DNA from 3 places in the Pseudomonas sp. Ost2 genome. Region 3 is predicted to be linked to each of the others. Evidence: predicted binding sites of a transcription regulator. Region 3 holds the regulator's gene; each other region holds the start of a gene.

Region 1 (7,908 bases), 800 kb from region 3:
ACGTCCAGGCCTTGCTGTTCCTGGGCGTGCTGGTTAGCGCGCTTGACCAGCGATACCGCTTCGTCGACGTCGAACGGCTTGGGCAGGTACTCGAAGGCACCGCCCTGGTACGACGCCACGGCGCTGTCGAGGTCGGAATGGGCGGTCATGATGATCACCGGCAGGCGCGGGTGCTGCTCGCGAATCCGCGCCAGCAGGTCCAGGCCACTGGCGCCGGGCATGCGGATATCGGAAATGATCACGTCCGGCTGCTGACGGGCCAGGCGGCTCATCACGCCGTCGGCACTGTCGAAGCTCTGGGTGGTCATGCCTTCCTGTTGCAGGGCTTTTTCCAGGACCCAGCGGATAGAACGGTCGTCATCGACGATCCACACGGTTTCACTACGGCTCATGTCGATGCGGCTCCTTGTTCCAGGGGCAGGAAGATCGAGAAGGTGGTATGGCCAGGATGGCTCTCACACTCGATCAGGCCCTGGTGCTGGCTGATGATGTTCTGGGTAATGGCCAGGCCCAGTCCGGTACCGTCCGGACGACCACTGACCATTGGATAGAAGATGGTTTCCTGAAGTTCGGCAGGAATGCCCGGACCGTTGTCGATGATCTCGATCTTGGTCACCAGGCGGTGGCGGACGTGGCCGATGGTGAACTGGCGGATGGCCCGGGTGCGCAGGCTGATGCGGCCCAGGCGCAACTCGTTCTGGCTGCTGATGGCCTGCATGGCGTTGCGCACGATATTGAGCACGGCCTGGATCATCTGTTCACGGTCGATCAAAACGTCGGGGATGCTCGGGTCGTAGTCGCGCACCAGGGTGATGCAGCCCTGGCTTTCCGCTTCCACCAGGCTGCTGACCCGCTCCAGGACTTCATGGACGTTGGTCATGGACAGCGATGGCAACTTGTTCGAGCCGAGCATGCGGTCCACCAGGTTTCGCAGGCGGTCGGCTTCCTCGATGATGACGTTGGTGTAGTCCTTGAGGCTTTCTTCCGGCAGTTCGCGGGCCAGCAACTGGGCGGCGCCGCGAATCCCGCCGAGGGGGTTCTTGATCTCGTGGGCCAGGCCGCGCACCAGCATCTTGGTGGTTTCCTGCTTGGACAGCTGGGCCTCTTCCTTGGTGATGCGCAGCAGGCGATCACGGGGATGGACTTCCAGCAGCAGCATGGTTTCACCCTGGCTGAGAATCGGTGTCACGGCGTAGTCGACGGTCAGGGTCTGGCCGGTCAGCGCCGTCAGCATGGCTTCGCGCTTGGTGAACGGGTGCGCCTGCTCGACGGCCTGGCGCAGGGAGTTCAGGGCCTCGGTCGATTCGGTGAACAGCTCGCTGATGAACTGACCATGGCTGCGCTGGCCGCTGATGGCGAGCAACATTTCGGCCGCCGGATTCATGTACTCAAGGCGCAGTTCGGCATTGAGCAGGATGGTCGCGGTGGTCAGGTTGTCGAGTAGCAGTCTGTGCAGGGCGTCGCTGATGGTCATGGGGACCTCTTTTGGAGCATGGCAAACGGGGCCGGTCCCGATTTGCGCGCGCGAACAAGGCGCCGATACGGGGAAAATGCAAAAACCAAACCAAGGCTCCGAAAAGAAGCGCGAATTGCCTGAAATGGGCGTTTCAGGCTCGATTGAGTGGCGTTCTGCCAGTTCCGGCGGGTACTTTCGAACCAAAATGGGCTTCGGTTCGGGTAGGTGTGCAGTTTAGTGCACCAGCATGGTGCTTTTGTGTCGCGAGGCTACAGAAACGGCAGGAAGCTGCTTTTTTCTTCCTTGGGCTTGTCCGCCAGCGGGCATTCCGGCCGCTGGCCGTAGTCGGCGAGCTGGCAGGGTTGTGCCTGGCGCTTCTGGCTGAGGGACATGCGCACCATATGGAACGGCTGGTTGGCGGTACGCTCGGCGATGCGCCCCTGTTCGTCGAGGATTTCCACGGCGAGCTGGTGGCTGCCGCGATCGATGTTGTTCAATGCGAACACCGGGCTGGGGCCGGGAGCGCCGGTGGGCTGGCCGTCCAGCAGCAGGCGGTAGCCATGGCCGGGCTGCAGGCCCGGTTCGCTGGTGACGCTGACGATCAGGTCGCCCTCGGTGCTGCGGACCGTGGCATCCGGATCGGGCACCAGGATGCGCACCATCTGGTAGTGGAAGATCGGTTTCGGCTTGGCCTTGGCCGTGCTGCTGGCGGGCGTCGGCGTCGGGCTGCCGGGGTTGGCCGACATGCGGTTGCTCGGCGCCAGCGGCACTCGCTGGGCACCCTTGCGGGGCTGGTCGGTGAAGACCCGGTTACCCTGGTTGTCGATATAGGTGTAGACCTCGGCCAGCGCCGGCAGGGCCAGCAGTGGCAGGGCCAGCAGTGGCAGGGCCAGGCATAGCGCCCGTGGGAACAATCGAATCATGAACAGCTCAAGGTTTATGCACCCGTTGGACGGTGAACGGCACGGTAGGGCTTTGCTGAACCACCTGCTCGCCGGCGAGGGCTTGCACGCTGAGGGTGTGATCGCCACGGTCGACGTTCACCAGTTGCAGGCGCGGGACATTGCCGGGCTGGCCATAGGGATTGCCGTCGAGTACCAGTCGCAGCAGATGCTGGCGCTGTAGCCGTGGCTCCATCTTCACGCCGACGGTAAAGGTCCCGTTGTTGGCGCGCAGGGCTTCCTGGGTGGGAATGTCGGTCAGTTCGAACACGCTGTAGGGCGCGATATCTGCCGCGGCTTTCGTCGGCTGCGCGGTTGCCGGCTGGACAGCGGCCGGTTGGCTCGGCTTCTGTATCTCGACGCTGTTGAGCGGCGGCAGCTCCACGGCCTGGGCGGCGGTGCCGTCGGGCGGCTGGTTGCTGTAGGCGGTATTGCCGTTGGCATCGGTGTATTTGTAGATCTGCGCCGATACGGGCAGCGCCAAGGCCAGCAGCAGGTAAAGCAGAGGTCGACCCATGGAGACTCCCGGTGATGGTCCTGGCTGGGGCGCGTCGTTCAACGGCGTCCCGCTGTCAGCATAGAGCACAATCCCGGGGCTTTTCACTGTGGCTTCAGGCACAGCTCGCCCGTGGCGCGGATCAGCGCCAGGTCGTGGACGGTGTCCGAGGCCAGGGCGTCGCGGGTCTGGCTCAGCCAGGCCGGGCATTGCGGGTCCTGCCGGTAAGGGGCGAAGGCCGCATAGTGTTGCAACAGCCGGGTCTGCAACTGATCCAGCGCCGGGCGGATCTGCGTGACGAGGTCGGGCCTGGGGATGACCGGGGCCTTGTCGGCCGCTCGCCATTCGGCCAGCAGCGCGTACTGGACCAGCTTGTTGGCTTCGATCTGCGCCGCGACGAACTCGCCGATGTCTTCGGTCTGGAGCTTGTAGGTTGCCGCCTGCTGCCGGGCATTGGCGATCACCTGCTGTTCGCGCGGGGTATCCTGGATCGGCTTGCCGCTGTCCCATTTGGTCAGGGCCACCTGGTCGGCGATGCTCAGGCGCTCGCTGATGGCCTGCAGCAGGGGCGCCAGGGCATCGGGAGCTTTCGCGGGGGCAGGGGCGGCGAGGACGTTGGCACTCAGAAGGCTGGCAAGCAGCAGGCTCACAATACGGTTGTTCGGCAGCATGGCGGGCTTCGACTTTTTCGGTGGCGGATGCAGGCCCAGAGTTAACGTCACAAGGCCCTGCGAGCGCCAGCGCATTTTCATGAAAAAGCGTATTCCCACGGCTGTCGTATCCAGCCGTGGGGCGCGCGCCATCCATGTCGGGTCAGTCCGGCCCGGTCGCCTCCGACAGCGCCATGCCTTCGCTGCCGGCATAGAACACCATCAGGTCCACCGGGACGGCCCCGGTCCTGGCGCGATGCTCGACATTGACCACGGCGGCGATCGTATCGCCGGATTTCAGCAGGGTCTGCTTGTTGCCTTGCCGCGTCTCGACCAGCACTTCACCGGAGATGATGTAGGCGGCGCTGGGGATGGGGTGGATATGCCAGTTCAGTTCGGTATCGGCGGGGATGTTGATCCTCAGCAGGGTCAGTTCCGGCGGTCCGGCGGGATAGGCTTCATAGGGGGTGCCGTCCCAGCCGCTGCTGGCGCGCAGCAGGACTTCGGCGGTCGGGGTGGCGGGTGTCTTCGGTTCGCTGCTGTCGAGCTGTTCGGCAATGGTGCTTGAAGGAAACGTCATGGGTTAACTCTCCGTGTCGGGTTGCATTCGCCGTCCGTGCGTGGCGGTTTCCGTAGGATTTGGATCCAATCCCGGAGAGGATAGTCAACGCTGGTCTGAACGCCTTGGCTAGTGCCTAAACATTGCAAGAAATCTCGAATCGCCCCGTCGTCGGCCCCGAAAAACCTCGCCCATGAAAAATGCCCCGTACCTTTCGATACGGGGCATTTTCTGAAAGCAGCGCCTGCTCGTGCAGGCGCAACCGGATCAGCAGCTGTAGTACAGCTCGTATTCCAGTGGGTGTACGAAGGTACGGACCTTGATTTCTTCTTCGCTTTTCAGCTCGATGTAGGCATCGATGAAGTCGTCGCTGAAAACGCCGCCCTTGGTCAGGAACGCACGACCTTTGTCCAGCTCTTCCAGGGCTTCTTTCAGGCTGCCGCAAACTTGTGGGATCTCTTTGGCCTCTTCAGGCGGCAGGTCGTACAGGTTCTTGTCGGCAGCATCGCCAGGGTGGATCTTGTTCTGGATACCGTCCAGGCCGGCCATCATCAGTGCGGCGAAGGCCAGGTAAGGGTTGGCAGCCGGATCCGGGAAGCGGGCTTCGATACGACGGGCTTTTGGGCTGTTGACGTAAGGAATACGGATCGAGGCGGAACGGTTGCGAGCCGAGTAGGCCAGCATTACCGGAGCTTCGAAACCTGGGACCAGACGCTTGTAGGAGTTGGTCGACGGGTTGGTGAAGCCGTTCAGGGCCTTACCGTGCTTGATGATACCGCCGATGAAGTACAGGGCGGTGTCGGACAGGCCGGCATAACCTTCGCCGGCGAAGGTGTTCTTGCCATCCTTGGAGATGGACATGTGAACGTGCATACCCGAGCCGTTGTCGCCGTACAGCGGTTTTGGCATGAAGGTAGCGGTACGGCCGTAGGCATCAGCCACGTTGTGTACGCAGTACTTCAGGGTCTGGACTTCGTCAGCCTTGGCAACCAGGGTGTTGAACTTCACGCCGATTTCGTTCTGGCCGGCAGTCGCCACTTCGTGGTGGTGAACTTCGACGGTCTGGCCCATCTCTTCCAGCGCGTTGCACATGGAAGTACGGATTTCGTGGTCGTGGTCGAACGGAGGAACCGGGAAGTAGCCGCCCTTGATACCTGGACGGTGGCCCTTGTTGCCGCCTTCCACGTCCTGGTCGGACATCCACGAACCTTGTTCGGAGAAGATCTTGAACATGGAGCCGGAGATGTCGGACTTGAACTTGACCGAATCGAAGATGAAGAACTCGGGCTCTGGACCGAAGAAAGCGGTGTCGCCGATACCGGTGGACTTCAGGTACTCCTCGGCGCGACGGGCGATTGCACGTGGGTCGCGGTCGTAGCCTTGCATGGTCGACGGCTCGATCACGTCGCAGACCAGGATCAGGGTCGGCTCTTCGGTGAACGGGTCGAGCACGGCAGTGCTGTCGTCCGGCATCAGGATCATGTCGGAAGCTTCGATGCCTTTCCAGCCGGAGATGGAGGAACCGTCGAACATCTTGCCGATTTCGAAGAATTCGTCGTCCAGCGCATCGCGAGCCGGCATGGTCACGTGGTGCTGAGTACCTTTGGTGTCCGTGAAGCGCAGATCAATCCACTTAACGTCATGATCTTTGATGAGTTGAACCGACTTCGACATGGTGTCCTCCGGGTGGCTTCGGGCTGGGTAGTGGAGTTAGCCCTGAAATAGTGGTGATGCCGGCGCGAATACTCGGCCAAGGCAACCTGCCTCACAAGGGAGCAAATTGCATGCCAGTGCCCCGTGATGGGTTTTTTGCCCCAATCTCAAGCGTTCCAGCCAGCATAGGAGAATTTCGGTGCATGGAATGCACCTTTATGGTGCTGAAAAATGCATTGGCGGTCTTTTTTGGTGCGATAAAACCGTCTGTACAATAACTGGTTAAACCTTGAGCAATTTCCGCTATAATCCGCGCCCCCCTTTTTCGGCCGGCCCTTCGCGCGCTGTTTTCATGAAACTAATCGTAAAAGTCTTCCCCGAAATCACCATTAAGAGCCGCCCTGTCCGGATGCGTTTCATCCGCCAGCTGGCCAAGAACATCCGTGCCGTGCTCCGTGACCTGGACCCGGCCGTGGTGGTGAATGGCGTGTGGGACAACCTCGAGCTGCAAACCGCGCTGACCGACCCGAAGGCCCTGCACGAGCTGACCGCGCGCTTGTGCAATACCCCGGGGATCGCCCATTTGCTGCAGGTCGACGAGTACCCGCTGGGCGACTTCGACGACATCACCGCCAAGTGCCGCCAGCACTACGGCGACGTGTTGCCGGGCAAGGTCTTTTCCGTGCGCTGCAAGCGCGCCGGCAAGCACGTCTTTACCTCGATGGAGGTGGAGAAATACGTCGGCAGCCAGCTGCGCCGCCAGTGCAACGCCGCCGGGATTTCCCTGAAAGAGCCGGAAATCGAAGTGCGGATGGAAATTCGCGACCAACGGTTGTTTGTCATCCACAGCCAGCACGACGGCCTCGGCGGTTACCCGCTGGGTTCGGTCGAGCAGACCCTGGTGCTGATGTCCGGCGGCTTCGACTCCACCGTTGCCGCCTACCAGATGATGCGTCGCGGCCTGATCAGCCATTTCTGCTTCTTCAACCTCGGCGGGCGCGCCCACGAACTGGGGGTGATGGAAGTCGCCCATTACCTGTGGAAGAAGTACGGCAGCTCGCATCGGGTGCTGTTCATCAGCGTGCCGTTCGAGGAAGTTCTGGGAGAAATTCTCGGAAAAGTCGATAACAGTCATATGGGCGTAGTATTGAAGCGTATGATGTTGCGCGCGGCCGAAGTCATGGCCGATCGGTTGCACATCGATGCGCTGGTCACCGGCGAGGCGATTTCCCAGGTTTCCAGCCAGACGCTGCCGAACCTGTCGGTGATCGACTGCGTGACCGAGAAGCTGGTGATCCGCCCGCTGATCGCCAGCCACAAGCAGGACATCATCGACCTGGCGACCCGGATCGGCACGGCCGACTTCGCCAAGCACATGCCCGAATACTGCGGGGTGATTTCGGTCAACCCCAAGACCCACGCCAAGCGCGGTCGCGTGGAACACGAAGAGAAAGAGTTCGACATGGCGATCCTCGAGCGTGCGCTCGAGCGAGCCAAACTGGTGCCGATCGATCGGGTGATCGACGAATTGGGCCAGGACTTGCAGATCGAAGAAGTCAGCGAAGCGCTGGCGGGTCATATCGTGATCGACATCCGGCATCCGGATGCCGTGGACGATGAGCCGCTGGAACTCGCTGGCATCGAGGTACAAGCGATGCCGTTTTATGCACTGAACGCTCGTTTCAAGGAACTGGACCCTACTCGCCAGTACCTGCTGTATTGCGACAAAGGCGTGATGAGTCGCCTGCATGCCCACCATTTGCTCAGTGAGGGGCATGCCAATGTGCGCGTTTATCGACCGAGCTAAGTGCCCGGGGCTGTTTGCCTGTGGCCTGCGTCACCGGCCCCCGACGCCGCCGTCAAGCTGTAACGGCCACGCCGGACACTACTGTCAATCGCTGCCAAGACTTGTCAGCACACCGAATCCTCTGATCGAGATACACAAGTGATCGAAAATCTACGCAACATCGCCATCATTGCTCACGTTGACCATGGCAAGACCACCCTGGTAGACAAACTCCTGCGTCAATCCGGCACCCTGGAGCGCAACGAGCTCAACGACGAGCGCGTGATGGACTCCAACGACCAGGAAAAAGAGCGCGGTATTACCATCCTGGCGAAAAACACCGCCATCAACTGGAACGGCTACCACA
Region 2 (7,908 bases), 830 kb from region 3:
GGCACATCGGCGCGCAGCAGCAGCAACTCGGCCACCTGGCGCGCACCGGGGGCGTCGCGGTAGATCTCGGTGTAGGCCTCGAACGACGACAGGGCCCGCAGCAAGGCGCTCCACTGGTAATACGCATGGGCGGTGTGGTCGCTGACGGCATCGGCCTGGTCGCCGGCCATGTCATAGCGGGCGTCGAGCAGGCGCAGGGTGTTGTCGGCCCGTTCGATAAAGGTCCCCAGGCGAATGAAGCGGAACGCATCGTTGCGCATGATGGTGCCGTAGGACGCGCCCCGGAACAGGTGCGAACGCTCCTTGATCCATTCGCAGAAACGGCTCATGCCGTAGTTGCCCAGGCCCTGGTCGGCGATGCCGCGGATCTCCAGCCAGGTGGCGTTGATGTTTTCCCACATGTCGGCGGTAATCCGCCCACGTACCGCATGGGCGCTGGCCCGCGCGGCGCGCAGGCAGCTGTAGATGCTGGCCGGGTTCTCGGCGTCCAGGGCGAAGAAGTGCAGCAGCCGTTCGGCGTGCAGGTCGCCATGGCGCTCCAGGTAGTCATCCAGGGTGCCGGTGATCAACAGCGGCATGGCCATTTCGTGCAGGCCATCGCCACGGCCGTCCTGCGGCATCAGCGACAGCGAGTAACTCCCGTCGAGCATCCGCGCGAGGTTTTCCGCTCGCTCCAGGTAGCGCGACATCCAGTACAAATCCGAGGCAGTTCTACTTAACATGGCAGGCTTCCTTAATCCTCGACCACCCAGGTGTCCTTGGTTCCGCCCCCTTGGGACGAGTTGACCACCAGGGAGCCTTCGCGCAGCGCGACGCGGGTAAGCCCGCCTGGCACGACACGGGTTTCACGACCGGACAGGACAAATGGGCGCAGATCGATGTGGCGCGGAGCTATGCCGCTTTCAACAAAGGTCGGACAGGTCGACAGTGACAGCGTCGGCTGGGCGATATAGGCGTGAGGCTTGGCCTTGAGCCGGGCGCGGAAATTTTCGATTTCCGCGGCGCTCGCCGCCGGGCCGACCAGCATGCCGTAGCCACCGGAACCCTGGGTTTCCTTGACCACCAGTTCTGGTAGATGCGCCAGCACGTGGGAGAGTTCCTCGGGCTTGCGGCATTGCCAGGTCGGCACGTTCTTCAGGATCGGCTCTTCGTCCAGGTAGAAGCGGATCATGTCGGTGACGAAGGGATACACCGACTTGTCGTCGGCGACCCCGGTGCCGATGGCGTTCGCCAGTACGACATTGCCGGAACGATAGGACGACAGCAGGCCCGGTACGCCCAGCATCGAATCGGGATTGAACGCCAGTGGATCGAGGAAGGCATCGTCGAGCCGGCGATAGATCACGTCCACCTGCTTGGGGCCGTCGGTGGTGCGCATGAAGACCTTGTCGTCACGCACGAACAGGTCGGCACCCTCCACCAGTTCCACCCCCATTTCCCGGGCCAGGAACGCATGTTCGAAGAACGCACTGTTGAAGCGTCCGGGGGTCAGTACCACGACGCTCGGGTTATCCAGCGGGCTGGAGCTTTTCAGGGTGTCGAGCAGCAGGTTCGGGTAATGGTCGATGGGGGCGATGCGCTGGGCGGCGAACAGCTCGGGGAACAGGCGCATCATCATCTTGCGGTCTTCGAGCATGTAGCTCACGCCGCTGGGGGTGCGCAGGTTGTCTTCGAGGACGTAGTAGGTACCGTCGCCATCGCGGACCAGGTCGACCCCGGAAATATGCGAATAGATATCACGGTGCAGGTTCAGGCCCTGCATCGCCAACTGGTACTGCTCGTTGGCCAGCACCTGTTCGGCGGGAATGATCCCGGCCTTGATGATGCGCTGCTCATGGTAGAGGTCGGCGAGAAACATGTTCAGCGCCTTGACCCGCTGGATGCAGCCGCGCTCGACGATCCGCCATTCGCTGGCGGGAATACTGCGGGGAATCGTGTCGAAGGGGATCAGGCGCTCGGTGCCCTGGTCGTCGCCATAAAGGGTGAAGGTAATCCCGGCGCGATGAAACAGCAGATCGGCCTCGCGTCGCCGTTGGGCCAGCAACTCCTGCGGAGTATCCGCCAGCCAACGAGCAAACTCCCGGTAATGCGGGCGGACCTGGCCGCCTGCATCGTACATCTCATCAAAATAGGTGCGGATCATGCCGTGCTCCTTGTCACCCGGTCACAAGAGCCTTCGCAAGGCCCGTGCCATCGGCATAAACGCTTAGATATCAATAAGTTGGATAAACACCCAACCTGCGCCGCACCATAGCTGTGCAGTAAACGCCCCAATGCGATCAGCCGCGCTTCATTGCGAAGCAAGCTTATGGCTATAACCAGCATAGCCCTCGTTCGGCGGCCTGCCCGGGCGGCCTTTTTTTGTGCGTGTTTTTTACAAACAAAAACGGCCGACCCCGAGGTCAGCCGCTGCCGTGTGGAGATCGATGCGTTCAGTTGAGCGCACGTATCGGATGTTTGACGCCCCAGCCTTCGATCACACCACCCAGGGGTTCGACCACCGCCCCGAAGTCGTGCTCGAAGTCATCGATGCCGCCATAGGTGGCGTACATCACCTTGCTCAGCTCCAGATACCAGGCACCGTCGTCCCTGGCACTGACCTGGGCATTCAAGGATTCACCACGAAACTTGCCTGCTGCCCTGCGTGCCCGCTCCTCGTCCGGGAAAATGGCATAGAACTCGATGGGATGGATGCGTGCGAAATCAAAACCGCCTTCTTTCATGCGGCGCAGCACCTGGCTGCTGATGTCTTCTTGATAGGCTGTGCTCATGAAACGTCCTCCTCAGCAAGCGTTGGATAGACTTTCCGTACTCCCGAACCAGGCACCGGGCGGTGCTGGCAGTTCGACAGGTATCTGCCGACCGGGAAACAAGCATGTAGCTGACAAGATCAGACCACCTTAGCGAATCATTCGCTGATCTCGATTGCAGAGTAGCGCGATGCCAGCAGCTCTGCCAGAGGGTCCGAGAGGGAAAAATACAGTTTCATGAAGCCGGTGCGATGTGCAGGATCTGGATGCTGTTCTGGTCCTTGAGGCTCTTGACCGTTGGATCGGCCCGGCGTCCCTCCAGGTCGTTGAGGTCCAGCTCGGCCGGAACCGGCAGCAGCTTGGCGCGAATCAGTTGCGCGGCCTCCTCCATGCTGGGTTCGCGCTCACAATCGAAGTGCTCGACGGTCTGAACACCATGATCGTCCACGAAAGTGACTTCCCACATTTTCATCGGTGTCTCCTCGATAAAGCCCAAGCCGGGCTTACAACATCTGGACTGCTCGGCAGCGAGGATCGTTCAGAGATCTTGCGGAGGATGAACCTTGTGGGGAACCTTGTGGGAGCGGGCTTGCCCGCGAAGGCGCCCTCAAGGGCGCAAAAGCTTCGCGGGCAAGCCCGCTCCCACATAAGCCCACTCCCACAAACCCCTTCAACGCCTCACGGCTTCTCGGCGTGTTCCTTGAGGGCTTGCAAGGTGTTGTACGGCGCATCCACCACGAACTTGTTCGCCAGCCACGAAGGCACGCTGCCGCCTGGCTCGGTGTGCACCTGGTAGGTCACTTCGGTGAGGTTGTCACCCTTGGGCACCAGCTTCCAGAAGCCCGCGACCTGGGCCACGCGCACATAACCCTTCTCTTCCGGCTTGTAGGTCGGCACGCCTTCCAGCTTGCGAGTCAGGGTGCCATCGGCGGCCTGGGTGGTGGTGATATGCAGGTAGGAGTCGCGATCCGTGACCGGGAACGGCGCCTTGAACTGGGTATAGGTCCAGCTCTCGTCACCTTTCTTGTCCACCAGCTTCTGCGACTTGCACTCGTGGATCCAGGAGCAGGCGCCGGCCACGTCTTCCTGCAAGGCGCGGATCTTGGCCACCGAAGCCTTGATCGTCGTCACGCCCTGATAGGCCTTGTACTTGGAACCGGCCACTTCGCTGAGTGAAACCTTGATCCCGTTTTCGTCCTTGGCCGTTTCCCAGGTTTCCGCGCAGGCAGTACCGGTCAACAGGACAGTCAAGCCACAAACCACAGCCATTCGATGCAGCGAACCCATTGTTTTATTCCTTATTGTCAAAGTTCCGTTCATTGAACACACCTCAAGCCGCCGTCATTTCCTCCCACCAGCCGATCAGGCGAATGGCTTCTTCACGGCTATCGCCACAGACCTCGGGATCGGCCTTGAAACCACCGCATACAGCCGGTCGCTCAGGCTTGCCGAACAACTCGCACAGGTGTTCGACCGAGAGATGCAGGCAACGTTCTCCGGCCGGCTTGCCGTCCGGCATGCCGGGCAGCGGCGAGCTGATGGAAGGCGCGATGCAACAGGCGCCACAACCTTCACGGCAGTTCATGACGACACGCTCCTCGCAACGGACCCGGGGTGTGGAAGACAGAGTAACCGCTAAAACGGCTGTTTAAAATTGGTCGCACAATTGTTTTTCAATGACAGGCTATATGACCGGTCAGTCACCGACGAAGTGTCATGACCGAACGAAGGGATCTACTGCTTGAACTCGAAATCCAGGGCCGCGCCTTCCACTTCCCGCCGGCTCTCGTTGCGCAATTGCAGATCCATCTCATTGCTCAGCAAGCGACCGTTGAGCTGAAACGGCGTCTGGCCCGGAGGCTTCTCACCGAACATCTGCGGCAACAGCGGGCGGCTCTTGGACAGCGGCACCGTACCCACCGGCTGCATCTTGTTGACGAGGTCCTGGGGCAGGCTCAGGTCCAGCTTGGCCGGTGGCAGGCGGGTCTTCACCACCTCGCTGGCCGGCTTGGACCTGGACGCGACAGGCGCACGCTTTTTCACCGGGGCGGTGTTTTTCGGTGCGGGTTTCTTTTGCGGCGCGGGGGTCTTGCCGGCCTTGCCTGTCGGCTTGGCGGTCGCCGTGGAGGTCTTGGTCGCCGTCGACGCCTTGGCCGAAGACGCTTCCTGGGCCTGAACCATTGCCGAACCGCCAACACTCAGGCTGGTCAGCAAGGCAATCAACAGCAGGCGCACAGGGAAAGTGGCGGTCATGGGCTCTACGGCGTAAACAACAGAGGGTCATATGCTCGCTTGTTGAGCAGTTGAAGACAAGTAAAGAGACGTAAAGAGTTCGGACAACCTCTCCCCGTGCCCGGAAACGGCCACTGGCGGCCGCCCGGACACAGGGGCTCAGAACAGCCCGGCGGCGGTTTCCTGGCAGAGCTGGCTGGCCAGCATGCCGAGGGTCATCAGCGCCCGGTCGGCCTCGCGATTCCACGGGATTCCGCAGTTGAGCCGGATGCAGTGGTTGAACTGCTCGGTATTGCTGAAGATCAGTCCCGGCGCGATGCTGATGCCCTGTTGCAGCGCCCGCACATGCAGCTCCTGGGTATTGACCCTGCCTGGCAGGCTGACCCAGAGAATGAAACCGCCGGTCGGCCGGGTCATCTGCGTACCTTCGGGGAAGTACTGCTGCACCGCCAGCTGGAAGGCGCTCAGGTTCTTGCGGTATTCCTGGCGGATATAGCGCAGATGCCGGTCATAACCGCCGTTTTCCAGGTAGGCCGCCACGCCCATCTGCGTGACGCTGCACGCCGAATGGGTACTGAAGGTCTGCAGGCGCTGGATTTCCTGCTGGAACTTGCCGGCGATCATCCAGCCGATCCGCACCCCGGGCGACAGCGTCTTGGAAAAGCTCGAACAGTAGATCACCCGGTCCAGCCGATCGTAGGCCTTGAGGGCCTTGGTACGCCCGACCTCGAACATCAGCTCGCCGTAGATATCGTCTTCGACGATCTGGATATCGAAGTCCGAGGCCAGGCGCAGCAATTGTTTCTGGCGTTCCTCGGGCATGGTCCCGCCCAGCGGGTTGCTCAGCCGCGTGGTCAGCACCAGGGCCTTGATCGACCACTGGTTGGCCGCCAGTTGCAGGGCCTCCAGGCTCATGCCGGTGGCCGGATCGCTGGGGATCTCGATGACCTTCAGACCCAGCAGGTCGGCCAGTTGCAGCAGACCGTAATAGGTCGGCGATTCGGCGGCGATCAGGTCGCCAGGACGGGTCAGCACCCGCAGCGACATCTGCAGCGCATCCACGCAGCCGTGGGTGATCACCACTTCCGAGGGATCGACCACCACGCCGGCATCGCGCATGCGAATCGCCACCTGGCGCCGCAACGGCTCGAAGCCGGGGCTGAACATGTAGCTGAAGGCCCGCGGGCTATGAAACCGCGTGACCTTGGCCAGTTGCTGGTGCAGCGCCCGCACCGGCAGGTAATCCACCGACGGCACCGCGGCGCCAAAGGGGAACACCCCTTCGCGACGGGACTCGACTAGGACCTGCTGGATGATGCTGCTGCGGGTCACCAGCCCCGGGCGCTCGACCCGGGCGATATCCGGCGTCGGCGCGGTCAGCGCGGGGGTCTGGTGAACGTAGTAGCCCGATTGCGGACGTGCACGGATCAGCCCCTGGTCTTCCAGGTTGGCGTAGGCCTGCAACACCGTCGCATGGCTGACATTGAGCTGCGAGCTCATCTTGCGTACCGAAGGCACCCGCTCGCCCGGCTGATAGACACCCCGCCGGATATCTTCGGCCAGCTGCTGCGCAATACGTTGGTAGAGCAATAGATTGGTCATGAAGCAGCACTCGGTTTCAACGGCATTTTTATTCTTGGAAGCAACGATACCGGAACAGTTTTAAAGTGTACTGGCACAGTTTCTACAATAGTCGACAATACAGTGACAAGAGAAGTAAAACTGTACGGGCACAGACAGGCGTCTCAATTGACTCGATCGTCCCCATGCCCGGTGTGGCAGCGCCTCCCTGGACGCTCCGCGCCCGCTCAGGTCTTTCGATTATCGAGGCATGAAAAAACCCGGCACCTTGCGGATACCGGGTTTGTCTCGAGAAGAACCTGGGCCTGTAGGTCAAGCCTCAGCGTGCGGCACCGAGCTGGCCCTTCTCGTCGGAGAAGACGATCTCCACCCGACGGTTCTGCGCCCTGCCCCGCTCGGTGGCGTTGACGTCGATCGGGTACTGGTCGCCGTAACCCTCGACCTGGATGCGCTTCTCATCGATGCCCAGGTCCACCAGCACATCGGCCACCGACTGCGCGCGATCGCGGGACAACTGCAGGTTGAAGTCCTTGTCCCCGGTGTTGTCCGTATAACCTTCGATCCGCACCACGCGCCGGGGGTTGAGCTGGAGGAACTGCACCAGCTTGAGGACCGTGCGATTGGCCGAACTCTGCAGTTCCGCCTCGCCGGTGTCGAACAGCACGTCGCCCAGGGTCATGACCAGCCCGCGATCGGCCTGGATGCTGGTCAGGCTGTTGATCTGCTCTTCCACCCACTTGCCCTGCTGCTGCACGCTGAGCAACTTGGATTCACGCAAGGCCAGTTGCAGGCGCTGGCGCTCCAGTTCCAGCTTGGCGGCACGTTCCTGGTTGAGCACCTGTTCGGTGTGCTCGCGGGCGATCTGCGAATAACGCTCGCTCAGGTAGGCGTAGTGCACCACGTCGGCGTTGCTGCCCCAGTAGCTGGACAGCCGATCTGCGCGGGCCAGCGACTCGCCGGCGCGGATCACGTCCTTGGGCGCGATGCGCAGCACATTGGTGTCTTCCTTGACCTTCTGGAAGCTGGCCGAAGCCTGCTGCAGGGCCGCATCACTGGATTGCTGGCCGGCACAGCCATACAGGCTGGCGCAGGCCGCCAGCAACAGGCCGCCGGCCATTTTGCCCGGAGAGATCATTGGGCGTCCCCCAATTGCTTGCGCAAGCGCGTGATGCGGGTGTTGAGCACCTTCAGTTGCTCCTGGCTTTTCTCGGTCAATACCCGGGCTTCGGCCAGGCGGGCGTCCAGTTCGGCCTGCTCGGCACGCATGCGGGCTTTCTTGAAGGACTGGTCGGCCATGTCGGATTGGGCACGTTCGAACTTGCCCTCGGCCAGTTTCAGCTCGGCG
Region 3 (7,908 bases):
TACCAGGTCGGCGTCCACCGGCATGCCGCGCTTGAAGCCGAACGACTCCACCAGGAACGCGGTCCCCGGTTCCGGCTGGTTCAGCAGGCGCAGCTTGATGGTATCCCGTAGCTGGTACAGGTTGAGGTTGGTGGTGTTGACCTTGAGGTCGGCGAGGTCGGCAATCGGTCCCAGCAGGTTGCTCTCGTCGCGGATGGCTTCGGCCAGCGAACGGTTGGCGCTGCTCAGGGGATGGCGCCGGCGGGTCTCGGAGAAACGCTTGAGCAGGGTTTCCTCGTCGGCGTCCAGGTACAGCACGTCACACTGGATATGCCGGCCGCGGACTTCGTCCAGCAACTCGGGAAAACGCGACAGGTGGCTGGGCAGGTTGCGCGCGTCAATGGACACGGCGACCAGCGGTTGTGCCAGCTCGGTATGGATCAGCGCCCGCTCGGCCAGTTCCGGCAGCAGGCCGGCCGGCAGGTTGTCGATGCAGTAATAGCCGTTGTCCTCGAGGACATCGAGGGCAGTGCTTTTACCTGAGCCGGAGCGACCGCTGACGATGATCAAGCGCATGATTAATGACCGTTCTGTACGTCCAGGACAACCTGATACAGGGCTTCATTGCTCGGTGCGCTACGCAGGCGGTCACGTACCTCCTTGCGATCGAGCATGCTGGCGATCTGCCGGAGCAGTTCCAGGTGCGCATCGGTGGCGGCCTGCGGGACCAGCAGTACGAACAGCAGGTCGACCGGGGCACCGTCGATGGCGTCGAAATCGATGGGAGCGTCCAGGTGCATCAGGGCACTGATGGGCGACTCGCAACCTTTGAGGCGGCAGTGGGGAATGGCGATGCCGTTGCCAAAACCGGTCGAGCCGAGTTTTTCACGGGCAATCAGGCTCTCGTAGACATCCTGCATTTCCAGATCAGGCACTTCACGGGCGATCAGGTTGGCAATTTGTTCGAGGGCGCGTTTTTTACTGCCGCCCGGCACGTTCACCAGGGAACGGCCGGGGGTCAGGATGTTTTCAAGTCGAATCATGGGTGGGTGTTAGCGACCTGTACCTTGGAGCAGGTGCAGGTTCTTTTCCTTATGCTTTTTCAGTTGGCGGTCCAGCTTGTCGGTAAGCAGGTCGATCGCGGCATACATGTCGTCATGTTCGGCGTTGGCGACCACCTCACCACCGTGAATGTGCAGAGTGGCTTCGATTTTCTGCTTCAGTTTTTCGACGGCCATTGTCACCTGTACGTTGGTGATCTTGTCGAAGTGGCGCTCTAATCGGTCGAGCTTCTCGCCGATGTAGGCACGCAGGGGTTCGGTCACTTCCAGTTGGTGTCCACTGATGTTGACTTGCATACAGCTTCTCCTTCGTTGCCAGTGCATAAAGCGGCAGGCGTATGCCTGCCACTGGAACGCTGTGGCACGCCCGGCGGTTACATCAACCGCTTCCGTTCGCTGGAAGGCGCGATCCCGAGGGACTCGCGGTACTTGGCGACGGTACGACGGGCGACCTGAATGCCTTGTGCCTCCAGTAAACCAGCGATCTTGCTGTCACTCAACGGCTTTTTCTGATTTTCCGCCGCAACCAGTTTCTTGATGATCGCGCGGATCGCCGTGGACGAGCATTCGCCGCCTTCGGAGGTGCTGACATGGCTGGAGAAAAAGTATTTCAGCTCATAAATACCGCGGGGGGTATGCATGAATTTCTGCGTGGTGACCCGGGAAATCGTCGACTCGTGCATGCCCACGGCTTCGGCGATGTCATGCAGGACCAGCGGCTTCATCGCTTCATCGCCATATTCCAGGAAACCGCGCTGGTGCTCGACGATCTGGGTGGCGACCTTCATCAGGGTTTCGTTGCGGCTCTGCAGGCTCTTGATGAACCAGCGGGCTTCCTGCAACTGGTTGCGCATGAAGGTGTTGTCGGCGCTGGTATCGGCACGGCGGACAAAACCGGCGTACTGCGGATTGACCCGCAGGCGTGGCACCGACTCCTGGTTCAGTTCCACCAGCCAGCGCTCGTTGTCCTTGCGCACGATGACGTCGGGCACCACGTATTCGGCTTCGGTGGACTCGATCTGCGAGCCCGGGCGCGGGTTGAGGCTCTGCACCAGCTCGATGACCTGGCGCAGCTCGTCTTCCTTGAGCTTCATGCGGCGCATCAGCTGGCTGTAGTCGCGGCTGCCCAGCAGGTCGATGTAGTCGCTGACCAGGCGTTGCGCTTCGCTCAGCCACGGGGTCTTGGCCGGCAGCTGGCGCAATTGCAGCAGCAGGCATTCGCCGAGGTTGCGCGCGCCGATGCCGGCCGGTTCGAACTGCTGGATGCGGTGCAGGACGGCTTCGATCTCGTCGAGCTCGATGTCCAGTTCCGGATCGAAGGCGTCGAGGATTTCCTCGAGGGTCTCGTCCAGGTAGCCCTGATTGTTGATGCAGTCGATCAGGGTCACGGCGATCAGCCGGTCGGTGTCGGACATCGGGGCCAGGTTCAGCTGCCACAGCAGGTGGCTTTGCAGGCTTTCCCCGGCGGATGTACGGGTGGTGAAGTCCCACTCGTCGTCATCGTTGCTGGGCAGGCTGCTGGCGCTGGTCTGGTAGACGTCTTCCCAGGCGGTGTCGACCGGGAGTTCGTTGGGAATGCGTTCGTTCCAGTCGCCTTCCTCGAGGTTGTCGACCGTGGGCGCGGTTTCCTGGTAGGAGGGTTCCTGGACGTCGGTGTTGGGTTTTTGCTCGGCGTTGTCGGCCAGTGGATCGGCATTATCGAAGTCGTCGCCTTCTTCCTGGCGTTCGAGCATCGGATTGGATTCCAGGGCCTCCTGGATTTCCTGCTGAAGGTCCAGGGTCGACAATTGGAGCAGGCGGATGGCCTGTTGCAGCTGCGGTGTCATCGTCAGCTGCTGGCCCATTCTCAGGACTAGCGATGGTTTCATGGCAGGGGCTTAACACCTTATTTGCCGGCGCGCATGCGCCATCCACTACAGGGCGCCGAAGCGCCAAACATAAGCAAATTATATGCCTGAAACCGGAGTGTTTGCCTAGAGCGCTGTAACAATAAAAGCATGTGACGCTTTATCGAACATTCCGGCGCTCAGGCGGGTAGTCAAACACCGTCGGGCTTACAGGCGGAACTCATGGCCCAGATAGACTTCCTTGACCAGCTCGTTGGCCAGGATGGTGGCCGAATCGCCTTCGGCGATCAGTTGCCCATCATTGACGATATAAGCGGTTTCGCAGATGTCCAGGGTCTCGCGGACGTTGTGGTCGGTGATCAGTACACCGATGCCCTTGGCCTTGAGGTGATGGATGATCTGCTTGATGTCGCCCACGGAAATCGGGTCGACGCCGGCGAACGGTTCGTCCAGCAGTATGAACTTGGGCGCGGTGGCCAGGGCGCGGGCGATTTCCACCCGGCGGCGTTCACCACCGGACAGGCTCATGCCGAGGTTGTCACGGATATGGCTGATGTGGAACTCCTGCAGCAGGCTTTCCAGTTCCTTGCGCCGGGCGGCCTTGTCGAGTTCCTTGCGGGTCTCGAGGATCGCCATGATGTTGTCGGCCACCGAGAGCTTGCGGAAGATCGAGGCTTCCTGGGGCAGGTAGCCGATACCCGCGCGCGCGCGGCCGTGCATCGGCTGGTGGCTGACGTCCTGGTCGTCGATCAGCACGCGACCCTGGTCGGCCTGGACCAGGCCGACGATCATGTAGAAGCAGGTGGTCTTGCCGGCACCGTTGGGGCCGAGCAGGCCGACAATCTGGCCGCTTTCGATCGACAGGCTGACGTCACGCACCACCTGGCGACTCTTGTAGGCTTTGGCCAGATGCTGAGCTTTCAAAATTGCCATTACTGGGCCTTTTGCTCGTCAGTTTTCTTTTTCGGTTGGATAACCATGTCGATGCGCTGGCGTGGCGTGGTGATCGGCGTGCCATTGGCGCGACCGGCGGTAGCCACCTGCTTCACCGTGTCGTAGACGATCTTCTCGCCTTCGGTGGTGTTGCCATCGTTGATCACCTTGGCCTGGTCGATCAGGACGATGCGGTTCTGTTGCGCATGGTACTGGATGGTCTTGCCGTAGCCCTTGACCGGCTGCGGGTCGGTGGCTTTCTGCCGCTGTTCGAAGTAGGCCAGGTTGCCCACGGAAGTCACCACGTCGATGGCGCCGTCCTTGGTGCGGGTGAGCGTCACGGTATTACCCTTAACGATCATCGAACCCTGAGTGATGATGACGTCGCCCTTGTAGGTGGCGATGCCTTGCTTGTCATCCAGTTGAGCGTCGTCAGCTTGAATGCGGATGGGCTGCTCGCTGTCGTTCGGCAGAGCCCAGGCGCTCACGCTTCCCAGTGCTGCGCCCAGGCTGAGCAAAATCGGGAGGGTTTTAACGAGACTCATACTGTCCTCTTACGTTCGATAGCAGGTGCATCCTGCTTTCTTCCAAATAGGCTTTCATGCCTGTGCCCGTGGTCACGCCGTTGGGGCCGTCGATTCTAACGGCTTGCTCGGTCTGCGCATATTGCTTCTGCGGGAATACTGTCATTCGGCTACTGGTGATGACGATATTGCGTTGCTTCTCATCGGTGCGCGCGATGCGTACCGAGTCGATCAGTTCGACCTGGGTGCCGTCCGGATTGACCTCGGCGCGTTCGCTCTGGACGTGCCAGGGGAAGGCCGTGCCGCGATAGAGTTGCAGGTCGGGCTTGGTCACCAGGGTCACATCGGACACCTTGAGGTGCTCGACCTTGTCGCCGGTCATGTCGTACTGCACCTTGCCGTCGGGCATGTACTGGACGCTGTGGGCGTTGATCGCATAGTAGTCGACGAGCGTGCTGTCGACTGGCGCGGCCGTCTGCTCCAGGAAGCGTTCCGGGCTGATGTTCCAGTAGCCAACAGCCGCGAACAGGGCGGCAATAACTGCGAACAGCACAATATTGCGAATTTTCTTGCTCAGCATAAATAGCTCTACAGGTAGGCGGCGTGGGCCGCTTCAAGGCTGTCCTGGGCACGCAGGATCAACTCGCAGAATTCGCGGGCGGCACCTTCGCCGCCACGGGCCTGGGTGACACCGTGCGCGTGCTCGCGGACAAAACCCGCGGCGTTGGCCACGGCCATGCCCAGCCCGACGCGACGGATCACCGGCAGGTCCGGCAGGTCGTCGCCCAGATAGGCAACCTGTTCATAGCTTAGGCCGAGTTCGGCCAGCAGGGCGTCAAGCACCACCAGTTTGTCTTCACGACCCTGGAACACGTGCGGGATACCGAGGTTCTTCGCGCGCCGCTCGACCAGCGTGGTCTTGCGGCCGCTGATGATAGCGGTTTGCACGCCCGCGGCCATCAGCATCTTGATGCCCTGGCCGTCCAGGGTGCTGAACGACTTGAATTCGGTGCCGTCCTCGAGGAAGTACAGGCGACCGTCGGTCAGTACGCCGTCGACGTCGAAGACCGCCAGCTTGATGTGCTTGCCGCGTTGCAGCAGATCGGTGCTCATTTACATCACTCCCGCGCGCAGCAAGTCGTGCATGTTCAAGGCGCCCACCGGGCGATCCTCGTCATCGACCACCACCAGTGCGCTGATTTTATGGTCTTCCATGATCTTCAGGGCTTCGGCGGCGAGCATCTCGGCCCGCGCGGTCTTGCCGTGGGGGGTCATGACGTCCTCGATCAGGGCGCTGTGGATATCGATGGTGCGATCCAGGGTGCGGCGCAGATCGCCATCGGTAAAGATCCCGGCGAGGCGGCCATCGGCATCGACGATCACGGTCATGCCCAGGCCTTTGCGAGTCATTTCCATTAGTGCGTTTTTTAACAGCGTGCCGCGCAATACCTGCGGCAGCTCGTCGCCGGCATGCATGACGTTTTCCACTTTCAGCAACAGGCGGCGGCCGAGGGCGCCACCCGGATGGGAAAAGGCGAAGTCTTCGGCGGTGAAGCCACGGGCTTCCAGCAGGGCGACGGCGAGGGCATCGCCCATCACCAGCGCGGCGGTGGTCGAGGAGGTGGGCGCCAGGTTCAGCGGGCAGGCCTCGTGCTCGACATGCACGTTCAGGTTGACCTCGGCGGCCTTGGCCAGCGGCGAATCCGGGTTGCCGGTCAGGCTGATCAACTGGATGCCCAGACGCTTGATCAGCGGCAGCAGGGTAACGATTTCCGCGGTCGAGCCGGAATTGGACAGCGCCAGGATGATGTCGTCCCGGGTGATCATGCCCATGTCGCCGTGGCTGGCTTCCGCCGGATGGACAAAAAAAGCCGTGGTGCCGGTGCTGGCCAGGGTCGCGGCGATCTTGTTGCCGATATGCCCGGACTTGCCCATGCCGACCACGACCACGCGGCCTTTGCTGGCCAGAATCATCTCGCAAGCGCGTACGAAATCTGCGTCGATATGGGCCAACAAGCCTTCTACGGCTTCTACTTCGAGGCGGATGGTGCGTTGTGCCGATTGAATCAGGTCGCTGGATTGGCTCATGTCAGAAATCGTATTAGCCTGATGAAAAGGCGCGATTATAGCGGCAATGAACGATTCCCTCACGCTTGATCGTTGCGCTTTGCTTATTGAGTGTAGGACCCTGCCGTCAGTTTTCACCCCGCAGTGTGTCAAAACGGGCTGTACCTATCCTGAACAAGCACGGCTTCGGCCTTGGGCGCCTCGTATCAGCAATGATATAGTTCGCGACCAGTTCGGCCCGCTCAGGAAGTGCGCGCCTCTTTTACAGAGGCCTGGTGTCCGAGTCAGAGGCTGCATCGCAAGGAGTTTAGATGAGCGCCGATAACGCCTACGCGGTCGAGCTGAAGGGTGTCACCTTCAAGCGCGGCGCGCGCAGCATCTTCAATAATGTCGATATTCGCATTCCGCGGGGCAAGGTCACCGGCATCATGGGGCCCTCCGGATGCGGCAAGACCACCCTGTTGCGGCTGATGGGTGCCCAGTTGCGTCCGAGCAGCGGCGAGGTGTGGGTCAACGGTCAGAATCTTCCGACGTTATCCCGTGGCGATCTGTTCGACGCCCGCAAGCACATGGGCGTCCTGTTCCAGAGCGGCGCGCTGTTCACCGATCTCGATGTCTTCGAAAACGTCGCCTTTCCGCTGCGGGTCCACACCGAGCTGCCGGAAGAGATGATCCGCGATATCGTCCTGCTCAAACTGCAGGCGGTCGGCCTGCGCGGTGCGGTCGACCTGATGCCGGACGAGCTGTCCGGCGGCATGAAGCGTCGCGTGGCGCTGGCGCGGGCGATTGCCCTCGACCCGCAGATCCTCATGTACGACGAGCCTTTCGTGGGACAGGACCCGATCGCCATGGGCGTGCTGGTGCGCCTGATCCGCCTGCTCAACGATGCGCTGGGGATTACCAGTATCGTGGTGTCCCATGACCTGGCGGAAACCGCGAGCATCGCCGACTACCTCTATGTGGTAGGCGACGGGCAGGTGCTGGGGCAGGGCACGCCCGAAGAGCTGATGAACGCCGACAACCCGCGTATCCGCCAGTTCATGACCGGCGATCCGGACGGGCCCGTGCCGTTCCATTATCCGGCGTCGGATTACCGCGCAGACCTGTTGGGGAAGCGCTGATGCGCAAGAAATCATTAATCGAGAGAATTCGCCTGTTCGGGCGCTCGGGCATCGATGTGCTCGCGGTGCTCGGGCGTTCGACGCTGTTCCTGTTCCATGTGCTGTTCGGTCGTGGCGGGATCGGCGGAGGTTTCGGCCTGCTGGTCAGGCAACTGCACTCCGTGGGGGTGATGTCCCTGGTGATCATCGTCGTGTCCGGGGTGTTCATCGGCATGGTGCTGGCGCTGCAGGGCTTCAATATCCTTTCCAGCTATGGCTCCGAACAGGCGGTGGGGCAGATGGTCGCCCTGACGTTGCTGCGCGAGCTGGGGCCGGTGGTGACCGCCCTGCTGTTCGCCGGTCGCGCCGGTTCGGCGCTGACCGCGGAAATCGGCAA

Evidence for each region. The regulator sigma-54, encoded in region 3, starts transcription at its own class of promoters, with help from an activator protein. The targets are predictions, from matches to a motif close to ANTGGCATNNANNTTGCTNT.
Region 1: the regulator sigma-54 is predicted to act here: its motif matches at 5,875-5,894, upstream of glnA (type I glutamate--ammonia ligase).
Region 2: the regulator sigma-54 is predicted to act here: its motif matches at 2,176-2,195, upstream of KI243_RS09030 (circularly permuted type 2 ATP-grasp protein).

Annotation. Positions count from the first base shown of each region.
Region 1 is NZ_AP021904.1:392,932-400,839, forward strand. It holds gene ntrC (nitrogen regulation protein NR(I)) at 1-392, opposite strand, end outside; gene glnL (nitrogen regulation protein NR(II)) at 389-1,474, opposite strand; gene KI243_RS01780 (DUF4124 domain-containing protein) at 1,726-2,379, opposite strand; gene KI243_RS01785 (DUF4124 domain-containing protein) at 2,387-2,914, opposite strand; gene KI243_RS01790 (chorismate mutase) at 2,998-3,564, opposite strand; gene KI243_RS01795 (cupin domain-containing protein) at 3,707-4,123, opposite strand; gene glnA (type I glutamate--ammonia ligase) at 4,370-5,776, opposite strand; gene thiI (tRNA uracil 4-sulfurtransferase ThiI) at 6,108-7,562, shown strand; gene typA (translational GTPase TypA) at 7,701-7,908, shown strand, end outside.
Region 2 is NZ_AP021904.1:2,016,440-2,024,347, reverse strand. It holds gene KI243_RS09035 (alpha-E domain-containing protein) at 1-722, opposite strand, end outside; gene KI243_RS09030 (circularly permuted type 2 ATP-grasp protein) at 734-2,143, opposite strand; gene KI243_RS09025 (ribonuclease E inhibitor RraB) at 2,433-2,771, opposite strand; gene KI243_RS09020 (hypothetical protein) at 2,986-3,222, opposite strand; gene KI243_RS09015 (START domain-containing protein) at 3,429-4,037, opposite strand; gene KI243_RS09010 (YkgJ family cysteine cluster protein) at 4,081-4,335, opposite strand; gene KI243_RS09005 (hypothetical protein) at 4,485-5,003, opposite strand; gene KI243_RS09000 (PLP-dependent aminotransferase family protein) at 5,142-6,584, opposite strand; gene KI243_RS08995 (OmpA family protein) at 6,883-7,698, opposite strand; gene KI243_RS08990 (DUF4398 domain-containing protein) at 7,695-7,908, opposite strand, start outside.
Region 3 is NZ_AP021904.1:1,188,896-1,196,803, forward strand. It holds gene rapZ (RNase adapter RapZ) at 1-555, opposite strand, end outside; gene ptsN (PTS IIA-like nitrogen regulatory protein PtsN) at 558-1,022, opposite strand; gene raiA (ribosome-associated translation inhibitor RaiA) at 1,032-1,337, opposite strand; gene KI243_RS05180 (RNA polymerase factor sigma-54) at 1,415-2,908, opposite strand; gene lptB (LPS export ABC transporter ATP-binding protein) at 3,095-3,820, opposite strand; gene lptA (lipopolysaccharide transport periplasmic protein LptA) at 3,820-4,365, opposite strand; gene lptC (LPS export ABC transporter periplasmic protein LptC) at 4,352-4,924, opposite strand; gene KI243_RS05200 (HAD family hydrolase) at 4,933-5,457, opposite strand; gene KI243_RS05205 (KpsF/GutQ family sugar-phosphate isomerase) at 5,458-6,432, opposite strand; gene KI243_RS05210 (ATP-binding cassette domain-containing protein) at 6,723-7,532, shown strand; gene mlaE (lipid asymmetry maintenance ABC transporter permease subunit MlaE) at 7,532-7,908, shown strand, end outside.